DNA from 2 places in the Alteromonas sp. CyTr2 genome. Region 1 is predicted to be linked to the other one. Evidence: predicted binding sites of a transcription regulator. Region 1 holds the regulator's gene; the other holds the start of a gene.
What was found. Region 1 encodes MetJ, which represses methionine synthesis genes. Its sites were predicted from a motif close to TAGACGTCTAGACGTCTA; they were not measured.

Region 1 (7,648 bases):
GCATGTCGCAATGTTCACTTTACGCAGACTGTGCTTGGCTTTTTCTGCATCACGCTTAGACTCGTAAGGGCCCAGAATAACGCGGAACCAATCGCCGTTGCTGCCAGTGCTGTGTCTGATAAGCGCCTCTAAACCTTGGAATGCAATTTTGGCTTTCATCTCTTCAGCCTGCGCGCGGGTTCTAAACGAGGCGCACTGCATTAAATAGCGTTTGTCAGATTTTTCTTGCTCTTTGACCTCAACTTCTACTTCATATCCTGGAAGGGTCTTAATGTACTCCCATTCTTCTTCAGGAAGCTCAGGTAACGTCTCTTCTGTAGGAGCCACAGGTCGTGAAGCTTGTGTATCCACGTCGTCTTCTACATTGTCTTTTATTGACCACAAAAATGCACCAAAGCCAATCACCAATGCGAATACGCCAACAAGGCGCACAATAGGAAGTTTTCCAGAAACCGGGGCGTTAGATTGCGCATTTGATTGCGCACTTCTGGCTGTTTTTCTACCTTTACCAGCCGGCTTCTTTTTTTGAGGAGAGCGTCCACGAGAGACATAATCGCGTTGAGCCATAGTCGGCAATATTCCTACTTGTTATCGTTGTTTGTATGCGTAAGAAAACGTCATATACCAAATCTTTATGAAGCAGCAGCTTTCCTGCACTTCAATCCTGCGGAAATTTTAACGTATTGCTACCCAACAAGCTAACTGAAATCGGTAGGATCAATATCTATCGACCACCTTACCTTCATTGCCTGTGGCAACGCCTGTAAAAATGGCAGCGCCAAACGCAGCGCATTGTGAAGCGGCGCACGCTTTTCATGACTGCATACCAGCATAAACCGAAACCTGCCTTGCCGCTTTTCAATCAAACAAGGAAACGGGCCATTTAACGCAATAGCATGCTGCTGGTGAAATACTTGCTTGCTGTCTTGTAAAAAGCGATAGGCCAAACTGCTGTCGGTCGCTTCTGCGCGAATGACAAACTGGCTAATAAAAGGGGGAAGCCCTGCCGCTTTTCGCTCCATTAAAGCGTGTCTGGCGAAATGCCCATAGCCGTTATGTACTAAATCTTGTAGCAAAGGATGGTGGGGATTGTGAGTTTGCAGCCACATTTCACCGGGTTTACTAGCGCGCCCTGCTCTTCCTGCAAGCTGAGTTACAAGCTGAGCGAGCTTTTCTGGTGCTCTAAAATCGGCACTAAAAAGTGCGCCATCACAATCTAGCACCGCCACTAAGGTTACATGCGGGAAATGATGACCTTTTGATAGTATTTGGGTACCTACCAGCAGCTGGTACTCTTGGCGGTTTATTGCTTCTAGCGTCTGGTGCAGTTTGTCTTTGCCCCGCACGGTATCGCTGTCTATTCGTACCTGCTTAACACCGGGAAATAAGCTTGCAAGACCTTGCTCGACTTGCTCGGTGCCCGTACCCGCCGTAACTAATTCATTGTGATGGCACGCTTCGCAGTTTGATGGCATTGAGCGCATGCCGCCGCAGTGATGACACTGCAAACGGTTCTGCGCTTTATGCACCGTATACGGGCGGTCACAACGCTTACACATGACGGTTTCGCCGCAGTGATGGCAAAGCAGCGCTGGCGCATAGCCTCTGCGATTCACAAACACCAATACCTGATTTCCCGCGTTGATATGCTGGCGCATTATCGTTAGCAAGCCTTGCGAAATACCGTAGTGAATGGGTTGGTCACGCGCGTCCAACACATGCTGATGCGTGCTTTTCGCCCCTCCCGCTCGCTTAGTTAACTGCAAATGGGCATAGCGACCGCTTAGCGCATTATTAAGTGTTTCGAGTGCGGGCGTGGCGCTGCCTAATAAAAGAGGAATATTGTGCTGCTTAGCCCGCATAGCTGCCAAGTCACGGGCGTGGTAGCGAAGTCCATCTTGTTGTTTAAAAGACTCGTCGTGCTCTTCATCCACAATCAGCATGCCGGGGTTGTGCAGCGGGGTGAAAATAGCCGAGCGAGTACCGATGATTATCCCGAGTTCACCTGCTTTTGCTCGCTGCCATACCTGTAGCCGTTCTTTATCAGAAAGCTGAGAGTGTAAAACGCCCACTGCAATACCAAAGCGCTTTTCAAAGCGTGACACCGTTTGCGGCGTAAGCCCAATTTCTGGCACAAGTATAAGCACTTGTTTTCCGTCGCGCAGTAAGGGTTCGATGGCTTGAAGGTACACTTCCGTTTTACCGCTACCGGTAACCCCTTCAAGCAAACTTACAGCGAAATTGCCCTGCTGACGATTAAGTGCGGCAATGGCAACCGACTGCTCAGTATCTGGAATTGGCTTTTCAGACACCGATAACGAGGCAAGCCAACTGCCTGACTTAAATTCAGGCGCGACTTCTTCAATGCTTATCAATGACTTTTCGACAAGTGCTTTGACCGCAGGTGCGCCATACTGCTTGCGCGCTTGGGACGCTAATAAGGCACCACCGGCCATTGCAGTAAAACAGGCTTGTTGTTTAGGCGCCCGCGATAACGTGTCTGCAGTCGTTTGCTTACCTTCTTCGGTAAGCATTAACATGTCTTGGGGTGTTGGCGCTGCTGACTCGCCTTTGCGTAATAAGACAGGCAGCATGGCGTGTAGCACTTCACCCGGCGCATGATGATAGTACTGCCACAGCCATTGGGCCATTTTCAGCAGCACCCCATCTATAATAGGGCTATCGTCCAGTACCGACTCAATAGCTTTTAGCTTATTGGAGTTTTCAATGTCGCTTTCAGTTTTGTGTAGGGTTTCAGCAACTACGCCCACAAGTTTGCGCGGACCGAAAGGCACAACCACTCTTACACCCGCACTTAGCGCGTTTCCGTGGGTATACGTGAAAAGTTGGCGCAGTGGCACTGGCACGGCAACTTGGATAAAGGCCATTGCGAAGGTTCTACCTTATTTGACGATTGTTACAGCGCGTAATGCGCTTACTAAGCTTCTTATGTTGAAACTAATTATACTGAGGCTTCTTGCAGACCTATACGTTACAGCAATTTACGCTGCTAACAGCTAGCTACACATTTTGCTATTAGCGCATGATTTTGCTACTAGAGCTATGGCCTAGCCTTGAAACACAAATATTTAAACATACTTTACAGGTAAGCATAAAAGGAATGTTTTTTGTTTGGCCTTTTTATACGGCTACCTTTTTATACGGCTGCCTTGTCTAGCTCTCTTGTTTAGCATTTGGCCAAAAACCGCTTGATCAAGGCCCTGCCATCCTTTATTATGCGCCGCTCTTTTGCGATAGGCTGTTCTTTGAACGACTTATCATTTGAATTAAGTAACGTATGGTGTGCGACTTCGGGTTGTATAGCGATACGGCCTTATTATGTGAGGTAACCCAATGAAACAAGATATCCACCCAAAATACGAAGCAATCACAGCAACTTGCTCATGTGGTAACGTAATGAACATTCGCTCTACGCTTGGTAAAGACATCAACCTAGACGTATGTTCTTCGTGTCACCCATTCTACACTGGTAAGCAACGTAACGTTGACACTGGTGGTCGTGTTGATCGCTTCAAGAAGCGTTTCGGTGCATTAGGCAAAAAGTAAGCCTGATATCGAGTTCGAAAAAAGCGCCTTTATGGCGCTTTTTTATTGCTTAAAATTCACGCTTCACACAAACAAGGTGTGCCAAACAGCGCTTTACCGCCGTTATCCTACGTCAGGCCAGTACCTAGCCAGTGTAACAAGCCCTGCAACTCGCCTTTCTGAAAACGTTTTTAGCTTAATTTGCAACATTCAGCGTAACCTGAACTCAGTGAAGGTTTTTAACATTAGATAAATGCCTATCCCAATTGCCGCCACTCACTTTCTTACACTCTTCTTCGCTATCAAAATAAATACCAACGGGTGCTGACTTAATTGACGCTAAAGCAATATTCACTTGGTTTATGAAGTCTATATCCCAACCATTAGTTAACGCCCGCTGCTTCTCCTGCTCAGTATTAAACACGGCAATCACTTGCGGCGCTCTCCAATGCCCTACGTGAGTTAGCCAAACAAATCCATTATTGGTAGATTTTACGCTTTCGCACACATCGGTTAGCACGGTTATTAGTTTTCTTTCTGTCATATCCTCGCCTTCAGCGCGAATTTTGAGTGGGCTTTCACAGGATTTTATCAGAAATATTGGATGGAGAATTAACGAGGTGTCTCCCTGCGTTCTATTTTCCTGATTTGGGTTTCTGTCCAATGCATTTATGAGAACGTAGATCCCTTTGATAGCTTTGTTTTCATCCTCCACACAATAGACCTACGGAATGCTATGGCAAGTCAAAATAAATAGCATGAATGGCAATTATAGCCCCATTTTACTGGTCTAATTAGTATGCCTAACCTACATTGGTATATGAGAATTCTGATCAGATATGTACACAGTGATAGGCTGTGTTAGAGTTGCGATCGGCACTTTGATAGTGAGCATTAATTCTGTGAATAATGCATTACTTTCAAGACTTGTGGCGCTTTTGGGTACATAAACCTGAGGCTTGTATCCATTAAGGTATGTGAACAAAATCAGTAAAGGTTAACGCCTAGTCTGCTTTTCCACATGCCACCTTGGGGCCTATTGATGATTGCTGTAAAACAAAGATCAACAAGCCCTAGTGCTAACAACTATTTATAATCACTTTTGTCATTACTTGGTTGTAACGCGCTTACGTTTATCTACCTATAACTATAACGACAATAAAATAGCTACAGAGCGTGAACGAAAACACCGATGAACCCTACATCTAAGGATACCTTTTTACATGTCAGATTTTAGACAACGCGCACTCGACTATCACGCCAAACCCACACCTGGAAAAATCCGCGTAGAGTTATCTAAGCCAGCAGACAGCGTCGATGACCTTGCTCTTGCCTACAGCCCAGGCGTTGCCGAGCCGGTCAGAGAAATTGCTGAAGATGCAGATAACGCCTATAAGTACACGGGTAAAGGAAACCTGGTTGCCGTTATCAGTAACGGAACCGCAATTTTAGGGTTGGGTAACCTAGGCCCACTGGCATCGAAACCTGTTATGGAAGGTAAAGCCCTTCTGTTTAAACGCTTTGCTGGCCTGGATGCCATTGACATTGAAGTGAAGCATCGTACAACCGAAGAGTTCATTAATACAGTAGCGAATATCGCTGACACATTTGGCGGCATTAACTTAGAAGACATTAAAGCGCCTGAATGCTTTGAGATTGAACAAGAGCTAATTAAGCGCTGTAAAATTCCGGTATTTCATGATGATCAGCACGGTACCGCTATTGTAACTGCAGCGGGCATGCTTAATGCTCTGGAAATTCAGGGTAAAAGCATAGAGAGCGCTAAAATTGTGTGTATGGGTGCCGGTGCAGCAGCGGTCGCTTGTATGGAACTGCTTATAAAGTGTGGTGCCCAGCGTGAGCGTATTTATATGCTAGACAGAAAAGGCGTTATCCATACTCGTCGCGAAGACTTAACTGAGCACAAAAAGCTATTTGCTAACAATACTGACAAGCGTACGCTTGAAGATGTAATGGAAGGTGCGGATATTTTTGTTGGTGTGTCTGGACCGGATGTTTTACCACCAGAAACACTGGCCTTGATGGCTGAAAACCCAATTGTATTTGCATGCTCTAACCCAGATCCTGAGATAAAACCTGAACTTGCTCACGAAGTACGTAAAGATCTTATCATGGCTACCGGACGCTCGGACTACCCTAACCAGGTTAACAACGTACTGTGTTTCCCGTTTATTTTCCGTGGAGCACTAGATGTTCGTGCAACGGCCATTAACGATGAAATGAAAGTAGCGGCAGTAGAAGCCCTTCGTGCTATCACGAAAGAGCCTGTACCAGAAGAAGTACTAGCTGCCAGTAAGAGTACTAGTCTGACATTTGGTAAGGAGTACATTATTCCTAAACCTATGGACCCGCGTTTATGCGAGCGTATTGCTACCGCCGTATCTAAGGCTGCGATTGAATCTGGCGTTGCACGCGTGCCTGAAAGCCCAGAAGAATAAAATTCTGGCGCATAAGGCAAAAAAATGGAGGGGCTAGTGCTCAACCTTTATTTGCTAAAAAGTGCGCTTCGAGAATACAAGTACATAAAAAACGGCGCCGTGTTGTAGGTTACCAACTAGCAATAACTTACAACAAAGCGCCGTTTCTCTTTAATACCAAATATCAGTCGTCTTCCGACACATCGTTTTCGAAGCTTGGATCAATGCCCATTTCTTCCATAATGCGTCTTGCTTCAGCCGGTACGCGATTGGGATTGTCTTTGCGCAGGTCATCATCGTTAGGCAATGGTTGACCGGTAAACGCATGCAAAAATGCTTCGCACAACAGTTCTGAATTAGTGGCGTGACGCAGATTATTGATTTGGCGGCGAGTACGCTCATCAGTAAGCGCCTTAAGCACATTAATAGGTATAGAGACAGTGACTTTCTTTACCTGTTCGCTCTTCTTGCCATGCTCTGCGTAGGGGTGAATATATTTACCGTTCCATTCTGCCATTGTACTAACTCGGTCTACTCTTTTTTATGTTATGAAGAGAAATTCTAAACAAGTTCACGAAAAGGTCAATTGAGCAGTGTAAACCTCTTGACGTCTAGACATATATTCTTTAATTTAGACGTCTAAACGTCTATAAGAATACATTTTTGAGAGAAAAAGCCATGGTTTCTTACGCACAAGGTATCGATGCATTAAACCAGTCCCTGTCGGAACTGCGTGATATTGATGTATCTTTTGAATTCTTTCCGCCTAAAACGGAAGCCATGGAACAGACCCTGTGGAAGTCAGTTGAACGTCTCGCGCCACTAAAGCCAAGCTACATGTCGGTAACCTACGGCGCGAATAGCGGTGAGCGTGACAGAACCCACGACGTTGTAAAACGCATTCAGCAGCAAACCGGTGTAGCAGCTGTTCCTCACTTGACCTGTGTTGATGCTAGCCGAGATGAACTTAAACAAATTGCTAAAGACTACTGGGATTCAGGCATTCGCCGTATTGTTGCGCTTCGTGGCGATTTACCGCCAGGAGTAGAAAAGACAGAGATGTATGCCTCTGATCTTGTTGCCTTGCTAAAAGACGTTGCCGATTTTGATATTTCTGTTGCTGCCTATCCAGAGAAGCACCCTGAAGCACCAAATGCGCAGTTTGATTTACTAAACCTTAAGCGCAAAGCAGAAGCAGGTGCCACAGAAGCGATAACCCAGTTCTTTTTCGATACGAGTGTGTACCTTCGATTTAGAGACCGTGCAGCCGCAGCGGGTGTCGACTTAGATATCGTTCCGGGTATTTTGCCGGTAACCAACTACCAAACACTGGTGAAATTTGCGGGGTTCACAAATGTTCATGTGCCGGGATGGTTGCACAAGATGTTTGACGGCCTTGATGCCGACGACCAAGCTACCCGTAATCTTATAGGCGCTAACATTGCTATGGACCAAGTTAAAGTACTCGCTAAAGAAGGGGTAAAACACTTCCATTTCTATACTTTGAACCGTAGTGAATTGAGCTACGCCATCTGCCACATGCTCGGCGTGCGTTCAGGCGCTTAATAAATAACGACAATCAGGACCGTGCTTACGTTGTTTAATGAAGTACTCCACAAAAGGCGCAGTCAATGCGCCTTTGTTGTATAAAGCCTGCATTAAAC
Region 2 (7,648 bases), on a different contig from region 1:
TAGCGCTGCCATACGTACCGCGTTGCGTGCATATTCCATAAACATTAGGAAGGTTGCACCGTATGCCTTAAAGCCACCGTGAAGGGCAATACCGTTCATCATGGCCGACATACCAAACTCACGTACACCGTAATAAATGTAGTTACCTGATGCATCGTTTGCTTCAACGCCTTTGCTACCTTCCCAGATGGTAAGGTTAGAACCTGCAAGGTCAGCAGAGCCGCCTAATAGTTCAGGAAGTAGCGGACCAAACGCATTCAGTGCATTTTGTGACGCTTTACGTGACGCGATATTTTGTGGGTTAGCTTGAAGTTCAGCGATGATAGCGTCTGCTTTGTCGCTGAAATCTGCTGGCAACTCGCCATTTACACGGCGTTTGAATTCTGCTGCAAGCTCTGGGTAGGCGGCTTCGTATGCAGCGAAAGCGTCATTCCACGCGCTTTCCGCGTTTGAACCTTTCTCTTTAGCATCCCAACCAGCGTAAATATCGTCTGGAATTTCGAACGCGCCATGGCTCCAGCCAAGCTTCTCGCGAGTAGCGACAATTTCGTCCTCACCTAGTGGTGCACCGTGACAAGACTCGGTACCTTCTTTATTAGGTGAACCGAAACCAATGGTGGTTTTACAACAAATAAGCGTAGGTTGCGCAGTATTCGCCTGTGCCTTTTCAATAGCGGCTTTTACTTGCTCTGCATCGTGCCCGTCAACGCCATCGATCACTTCCCAACCATAGCTCTTGAAGCGTGCTGGTGTATCGTCGGTGAACCAACCTTCCACTTCGCCATCAATTGAAATGCCGTTGTCATCCCAAAACGCGATAAGCTTACCAAGACCTAGTGTACCGGCTAGTGAACAGGTCTCGTGTGAGATACCTTCCATCAAGCAGCCGTCACCTAGGAATGCGTAGGTGTGGTGGTCAACAATAGTGTGACCATCTTTGTTAAATTGTGCCGCTAGTACTTTTTCGGCAAGCGCCATGCCCACAGCATTACTGATACCTTGGCCTAGTGGGCCAGTGGTCGTTTCAACACCTGGCGCATAACCGTACTCTGGGTGACCTGGCGTTTTTGAATGCAATTGGCGGAAGTTCTTTAACTCTTCAATTGGCAGTTCGTAGCCTGATAGGTGAAGAAGAGAGTACAACAGCATCGAGCCGTGACCATTTGAAAGCACAAAGCGATCGCGGTTAGCCCAAGATGGGTTTGCAGGGTTGTGTGATAAGAAATCACCCCATAGTACCTGTGCGATATCAGCCATCCCCATTGGGGCACCTGGGTGACCAGATTTAGCTTGTTGAACGGCATCCATGCTTAATGCACGGATTGCATTGGCGAGTTCACGACGAGAGGGCATGTTGTCTCCTGATTTATTTTGTATCTTTTGTTTCGTATCTTAGCGGGCTAGGCAAGCTAGACGAGCGTAGAGGTAAGGCGTTCGCTCTACTTCTTTATACGAATGAATGTGGCGTTATTCTTACCTATGCCACCTTACAGTTCAATGGGTTTTGATTGCCAATAGTGAAAGTCATAGTAAAAAATGGTCTATACCCTGACCATCACGTATTCCCATTACAGCAAAAACAGTTATATCTGACGCCTAGTTTCACAAATACATCATTAACTTAAACAATTACGACCTGAATAACCCTACAAGTGATCGGGTTGTGTCAACTATTCGTAACGAAGAGACTTTTAGACGTCTAGAAGTAAAGACTGGTATTTATAACTTGTTTTAGTACAATATACGACTATTTTGATAATTTAACGCTTACGGAGCATTTATGGCCACGCATTTATTCACATCCGAGTCAGTGTCTGAAGGACATCCGGACAAAATTGCTGATCAGATCTCAGATGCGGTTCTTGACGCTATTTTAGAACAAGATCCTCGCGCTCGGGTGGCCTGCGAAACGTATGTAAAAACCGGTATGGTTTTAGTGGGTGGTGAAGTAACTACCTCTGCATGGGTAGATATTGAAGAGCTTACCCGAAAAACAGTTAAAGAAATTGGCTACACGCACTCAGATATGGGCTTCGACGCTGATTCATGTGCGGTATTAAATGCTATTGGCAAACAGTCACCTGACATCAATCAAGGTGTTGATCGCGCAAGCCTTGAAGAACAAGGTGCTGGTGACCAAGGTCTAATGTTTGGCTACGCTAGCGACGAAACTGACGTACTAATGCCTGCGCCAATCACGTACTCTCACCGCCTTGTTCAAAAACAAGCTGAAGTGCGTAAATCTGGTAAGCTAGACTGGTTACGCCCAGATGCTAAAAGCCAAATTACTTTCAAATATGAAAACGACAAGCCTGTTGGCATCGACGCAGTTGTGCTTTCAACCCAGCACTGTGATTCAGTGAGCACTGAAACAGTTCGCGAAGCGGTAATGGAAGAAATTATTAAGCCAGTGCTGCCTAGTGAATGGATTGATGGAAATACACGCTTTCACATTAACCCAACGGGACGATTCGTTATCGGTGGTCCAATGGGCGACTGTGGCTTAACTGGTCGTAAAATCATTGTTGATACTTACGGTGGTATGGCCCGTCACGGTGGTGGCGCGTTCTCTGGTAAAGATCCATCAAAAGTAGACCGCAGTGCAGCATACGCGGGTCGTTACGTTGCTAAGAACATTGTTGCAGCAGGACTTGCTAAGCGCTGTGAAATCCAAGTGTCTTATGCAATCGGTGTGGCAGAGCCAACGTCTATCAGCATCGATACCTTCGGTACAGGTGTGGTAGATGAGAAAACGTTAGTAGCACTGGTCCGTGAACATTTCGACCTACGCCCTTATGGACTTATTCAAATGCTAGACCTCGAGCGCCCTATTTATCGCCCAACGGCTGCGTACGGTCACTTTGGTCGTGATGAATTCCCTTGGGAAGCAACAGATAAAGCAGAAGCGTTAAAAGCATCGATTTAATTCGATAACCAAATAACGCTTTTAAATGCGCCGCTCAGTTTATATAACGCTTTGCATAAAAGTGTTGGTATAAACTAGCGGCGTTTTTTATTTGGCTAGCAAAATCAACGAAACAAATAAAAAACGGCAAAGAATATTTTCATCCTTTATTTTTTGCAGCTATGCTTAAATAACGAACACACTATCGCTTGTAGTTTCTGGTTGTTTACAAGCCATGATAACAACTTGGGCTCTTCCATGAATGTGGTTACTGGTATTCTTCTGGCACTTACTTTGGCTGCGTCTATGGCGGCTTCCCCCGTGCTCGCGGAAATGAATGCTCCCCACTACAGCCCTATCCAATTCAAAAGCAAAAAAATAGCCCGGTGGCAGCTAAATAGTATGTACCGCATTCAATCTACGACCGAAACTTATCTATACGACAACAGTTATACCTACCCAGCGGGGTCACAAGGTATGTTTAGCGCCAGCAGGCGGTTTAACACTTGGGTTCCGCAAAAGGTCTATGCAACGTACAAAACCAACAATACCGCCTTTCAGCATTACGCAGAGTGGCTTTATTTACCACATGATGTAGGTACTTTTACTCGGTTGGGCTGGCTGCTTGGCAAAAGCGAGGGATTAAACATGGCGGTAGAACTTGAACATAGGCAAGTTGGGGAAGAAGAGAATATGGCTCTCTCATTGGGCGTCAATTACTTGTTTTAAGTCATCCTTGTTTTAGGTCACCGCTACATTGCACTCACAGTGCGCTTTTAGTATTACACCCCATCATAAAGACGAAACGTAGTTGCCGTTATGCCAATGATAAGGTTTTTGCGTAAGTCTGTTGAATTACCATCGCGTCGGAACTCGCTCTATGACGCTTAACATCAAGTTGGCTCGCAAGGCGGCTTTTCACCTCATGCCATTGATTCATTTGTGCTTCAGACAAAATATATTCCAATGCTCTACACGTAAAAGACATTTCTACCTGCGCTGCGGCGTAGAGCTTAATTAGCCACGGGTTATCAACGACCCAACCGTCACTGTAAACAACCGTATTGCCAAGGAAATTATTTAACTCAACACAGACTTTTCGAGGCTCTTCTCCTCGAGTTTGCAGCATCTGCTGCGTTATGCCGTGCAGTGACTCCGCTTTTCGATCCCAGTGAACCCACGAGTCAAAGGGCCGAAGTAGCTTACACCACTTTGCACCATCATAGCGCACGATTCCTATCTCAATAGGGTAACTCGCTGCGCCAAATCCACTTGCTTCAATGTCTATTATTGTTGGCAGGGTATTCTTTCGCACTCACGCTCCAAACCGCTGTTTATCCTTGCTTGCAACATACGCAAACCATTTTTATCAGGCGGTTTTACTGCTACCTCGTCACCAGAGGAACAACTAAACAACGTCGAACACTGTTTAGCAAATGTACAACCACTCTTCTCGAAATATAAGCTAATAGTAGAATCGTGCCAAAATTAATGCGCACTCGTTTAGTACACCACCCCGTCGCCAGCGCTCAAAAATCTCGTAAAAGCTCTCAAAAAAGCATTAAACTTATACTAAAGGATAAGACGTTTACGCTAAAAGACTGAGCACATTGCTATACACTTTTAAGGTTAACATTTAGGTAGCCTATTCATGCGTGCACTTTCTATCTTTCTCTCGCTGGCTTGCGTCTTTTCAATTTTTACTGCAAGTAAAGCATTAAGTTCAACGGAGCCTCTGGTGATTGGTATTGATGCCGATCTTTCAGCGGTAGCTGTTGAAGGTGGCATCGCTATTACAAGAGGGGTCGAGCTTGCCGTCGACGAAATAAATGCCGCTGGTGGGATTCTAGGTCGTCAAATAAAAGTTATTGCGAAAGACCATCGCGGCAACCCAGCTCGAGGTGTATATAACATTGAGCAATTTTCCCAAACTCCCAATTTACTTGCGGTAGTAGGCGGCGTTCATACACCTGTAGTTCTCGCTGAAATCGACCCAATACACGAAAAAAACATTTTGATGTTGGTTCCTTGGGCAGCGGGGACGCCTATTATCGACAACGGGCACTCACCGAATAACATATTTCGCGTGTCGGTACGCGACGCTGAAGCAGCGTCAGTCCTAATTAATCACGTCAAATATATGGGGCTATCAAATATCGCGTTGGTATTGGAAAGAACAGGATGGGGACGCTCAAACCTTGAATCATTAACACAAGCTGCAAGTAATAATGATATTGATATAACAGCAACCCATTGGATAAATTGGCAGCAGAAAGACTTTTCTGAGGATATCGCGGCAATAAAAAGCGCGAAAGCGGAAGCGATTATTCTTGTCACTAACGTTCCTGAAGGTGTTGTGGTACTCGATGAGATGGCCAAACAAGGCATCGCCTCTCTCCCTGTTGTGTCGCATTGGGGAGTCGCGTCGGGTCAGTTCGCCTCTTTACTTGCAAAGCCCATCGCTAACTACAATGTGTCAGTACTTCAAACCTTCCACTTCAACCACCAGAAAAATACCAAAGCAAAAAGCTTGTTAGAAGCCTATTATAATAAGTATGGCTTGGTGGATGCGACTGCGATTGGTGGTGTGACAGGTTTGGCTCATGCTTATGATTTAACTCATTTAATCGCGGCAGCTGCCGCGAAAGCTGGTAGTATAGAAGTAGACGCATTACGCGCTGCGCTAGAGTCTCTTCAAAATGTGCAAGGTGCAGTGAAGCACTACACAGCTCCATTTTCAGAGGACAGACACGATGCACTCTGGGCAAAGGATTATTTTATGACTACGTTTAACGAAAAAGGTCACTTGGTAACAACGGGCGTGCAATGATGCAGCAGCCCCCAAGGTTACGCTCTCTTCTGCTTTCAAGCATGCTACCGCGACTGGTTTTACTCGTCGCGGTTTTGTCTATCATTCTGTTTGCTCTCTCTTTCCACTTCATTGTTAAACAAACCGACCAGCTTCAACAACAATCTGTTGATGGTTTAGAACAAGATATCAATTACATTGTTAGCGACACCACTAGACAGCTAGCAGACTTGGCAGCTAACGATATCATCATCAATTCTTTGGTTGATTTCGAGCAAAGGGATAATTACCTTCCCATGTTTTTCCGCTCGTTAAATTTAACTCAGGCGAAAAGTGTCGAGTTTGCACTATTTGATTTTGCCGGGAACCGGGTGATTGATAAAAACTGGAATGCTGTTATCCCCGAGTCGCTCAGTAGTGCATGGCGCCAGCAAACCCTTGGTTCATCGAATGCATACTCCTCGGTATCAAAGTACGGCGTATTAATAAGCGTTCCAGTGTTACTTAGAGGCGTAGCGGAAGGCGCGCTTGTTATGTATGTGGATAGCTTGCAGTCTTTGCTCGCTCCTTACCCCAGACTGACTAACCAGCTTGTTACCGACTCTAGTGGGCATGTCCTGTTTAGCAGTGAGCCCTCACTCATTGCTCCCAACTCAAGCTTTTCCGATTTTGATGACAGCGGCTACGCTATAAAAAAGGCTGACTGGCAAAATCTAACCCTATACAGCGTAAAACCCACCATCACCGCATACAGAGAAGCCGCATGGACTGGGATTGTATTGCTGGCAATGATTGTAGGCTTCGTATTTATCATTTTGCATATGGTGAGTATGACGGGAACGCTTGCCGAGCGAACACTTTCGACTTTGTACAATGACATTAAGAATCGACTAAACAGTGATGATAAGACCTCACTACGCCTTGATAGTGACGTTGAGGCCCAAGAACTTGCGGATATTCGCGAAGCGTTTGACAAACTGATTTGGGATCTGACAGAGGTTTCGCTGTCTAACGAACAGTTTTCCAACGTGTTGGAGTCAATGGGCGATATGCTTGTTGTGGTTGATCAAGACAAGCAAATTTTACTTTCTAACAAGCGCTTCGACGACTTTTGTCATGACCAGTACGGTGAAAAGAACGGTATTTTGAAGTTCATTATGCAAAAGCTTGCTTCTTCACAGAGCAATGAACTTACACACTTTTCGGTATCAACCGGCCAAGAGCGGTTTGTTCATTGGACTAAAACATCACTGGCCGATGCTAATGGTAATATTCGTGGTGATATCTATGTTGGTAGCGACGAAACTGAACAACGCTCTCTTGAAAGTCACGTTAAAGTGCTCACTCACGCTATGGATGAAGCAACCGTGTCGATCATCATTTCGGACATTAAGCGCGTCGGCCAACCAATAATATACGTAAACAGTGCCTTTGAAGAGCTTACAGGCTACAGTCGTGAAGAAATAATCGGTCATAATTGCAGGTCGATGCAGGGCGATGAAACCAGCAAGCAGACAGTTGACCAAATCCGCGAGGCTATTGCAGTGCGCGAGCCTATTGAAACGACGCTGCTCAACTATAAAAAAGACGGCAGCGCCTTTTATAATCGTTTGAATTTAACGCCGGTAAAAATAAATGGTGAAGTCACTCACTATATCGGGTTTCAACAGGACGTTACTCAACAACGACAAACCGAACAGTATCTTCAGGATGCGCGAGAAAAAGCGGAAGAGTCTGCCCGTCTTAAATCGAGTTTCCTCGCTAGTATGAGCCATGAAATACGCACGCCAATACACGGTATTTCTGGTGTTTTGCAGTTAATGGCTAGCTCTGAACTCACTGAGGAGCAAAAGCACTACCTGTCTCTTGCTAAGTTTAGTATCCAGGGCCTTTTACATATCGTAAATGATATTTTGGACTTCTCTAAAATAGAG

Region 2: a site for MetJ is predicted at 1,693-1,710, ahead of metK (methionine adenosyltransferase). Genes of this name have one in related genera too.

Annotation. Positions count from the first base shown of each region.
Region 1 is NZ_CAMZMZ010000009.1:32,183-39,830, reverse strand. It holds gene QME20_RS07280 (SPOR domain-containing protein) at 1-567, opposite strand, end outside; gene priA (primosomal protein N') at 699-2,888, opposite strand; gene rpmE (50S ribosomal protein L31) at 3,355-3,567, shown strand; gene QME20_RS07265 (hypothetical protein) at 3,773-4,090, opposite strand; gene QME20_RS07260 (malic enzyme-like NAD(P)-binding protein) at 4,770-6,005, shown strand; gene metJ (met regulon transcriptional regulator MetJ) at 6,169-6,501, opposite strand; gene metF (methylenetetrahydrofolate reductase) at 6,663-7,550, shown strand.
Region 2 is NZ_CAMZMZ010000020.1:14,100-21,747, reverse strand. It holds gene tkt (transketolase) at 1-1,353, opposite strand, end outside; gene metK (methionine adenosyltransferase) at 1,781-2,926, shown strand; gene QME20_RS11805 (hypothetical protein) at 3,164-3,634, shown strand; gene QME20_RS11800 (exonuclease domain-containing protein) at 3,723-4,220, opposite strand; gene QME20_RS11795 (ABC transporter substrate-binding protein) at 4,557-5,735, shown strand; gene QME20_RS11790 (ATP-binding protein) at 5,732-7,648, shown strand, end outside.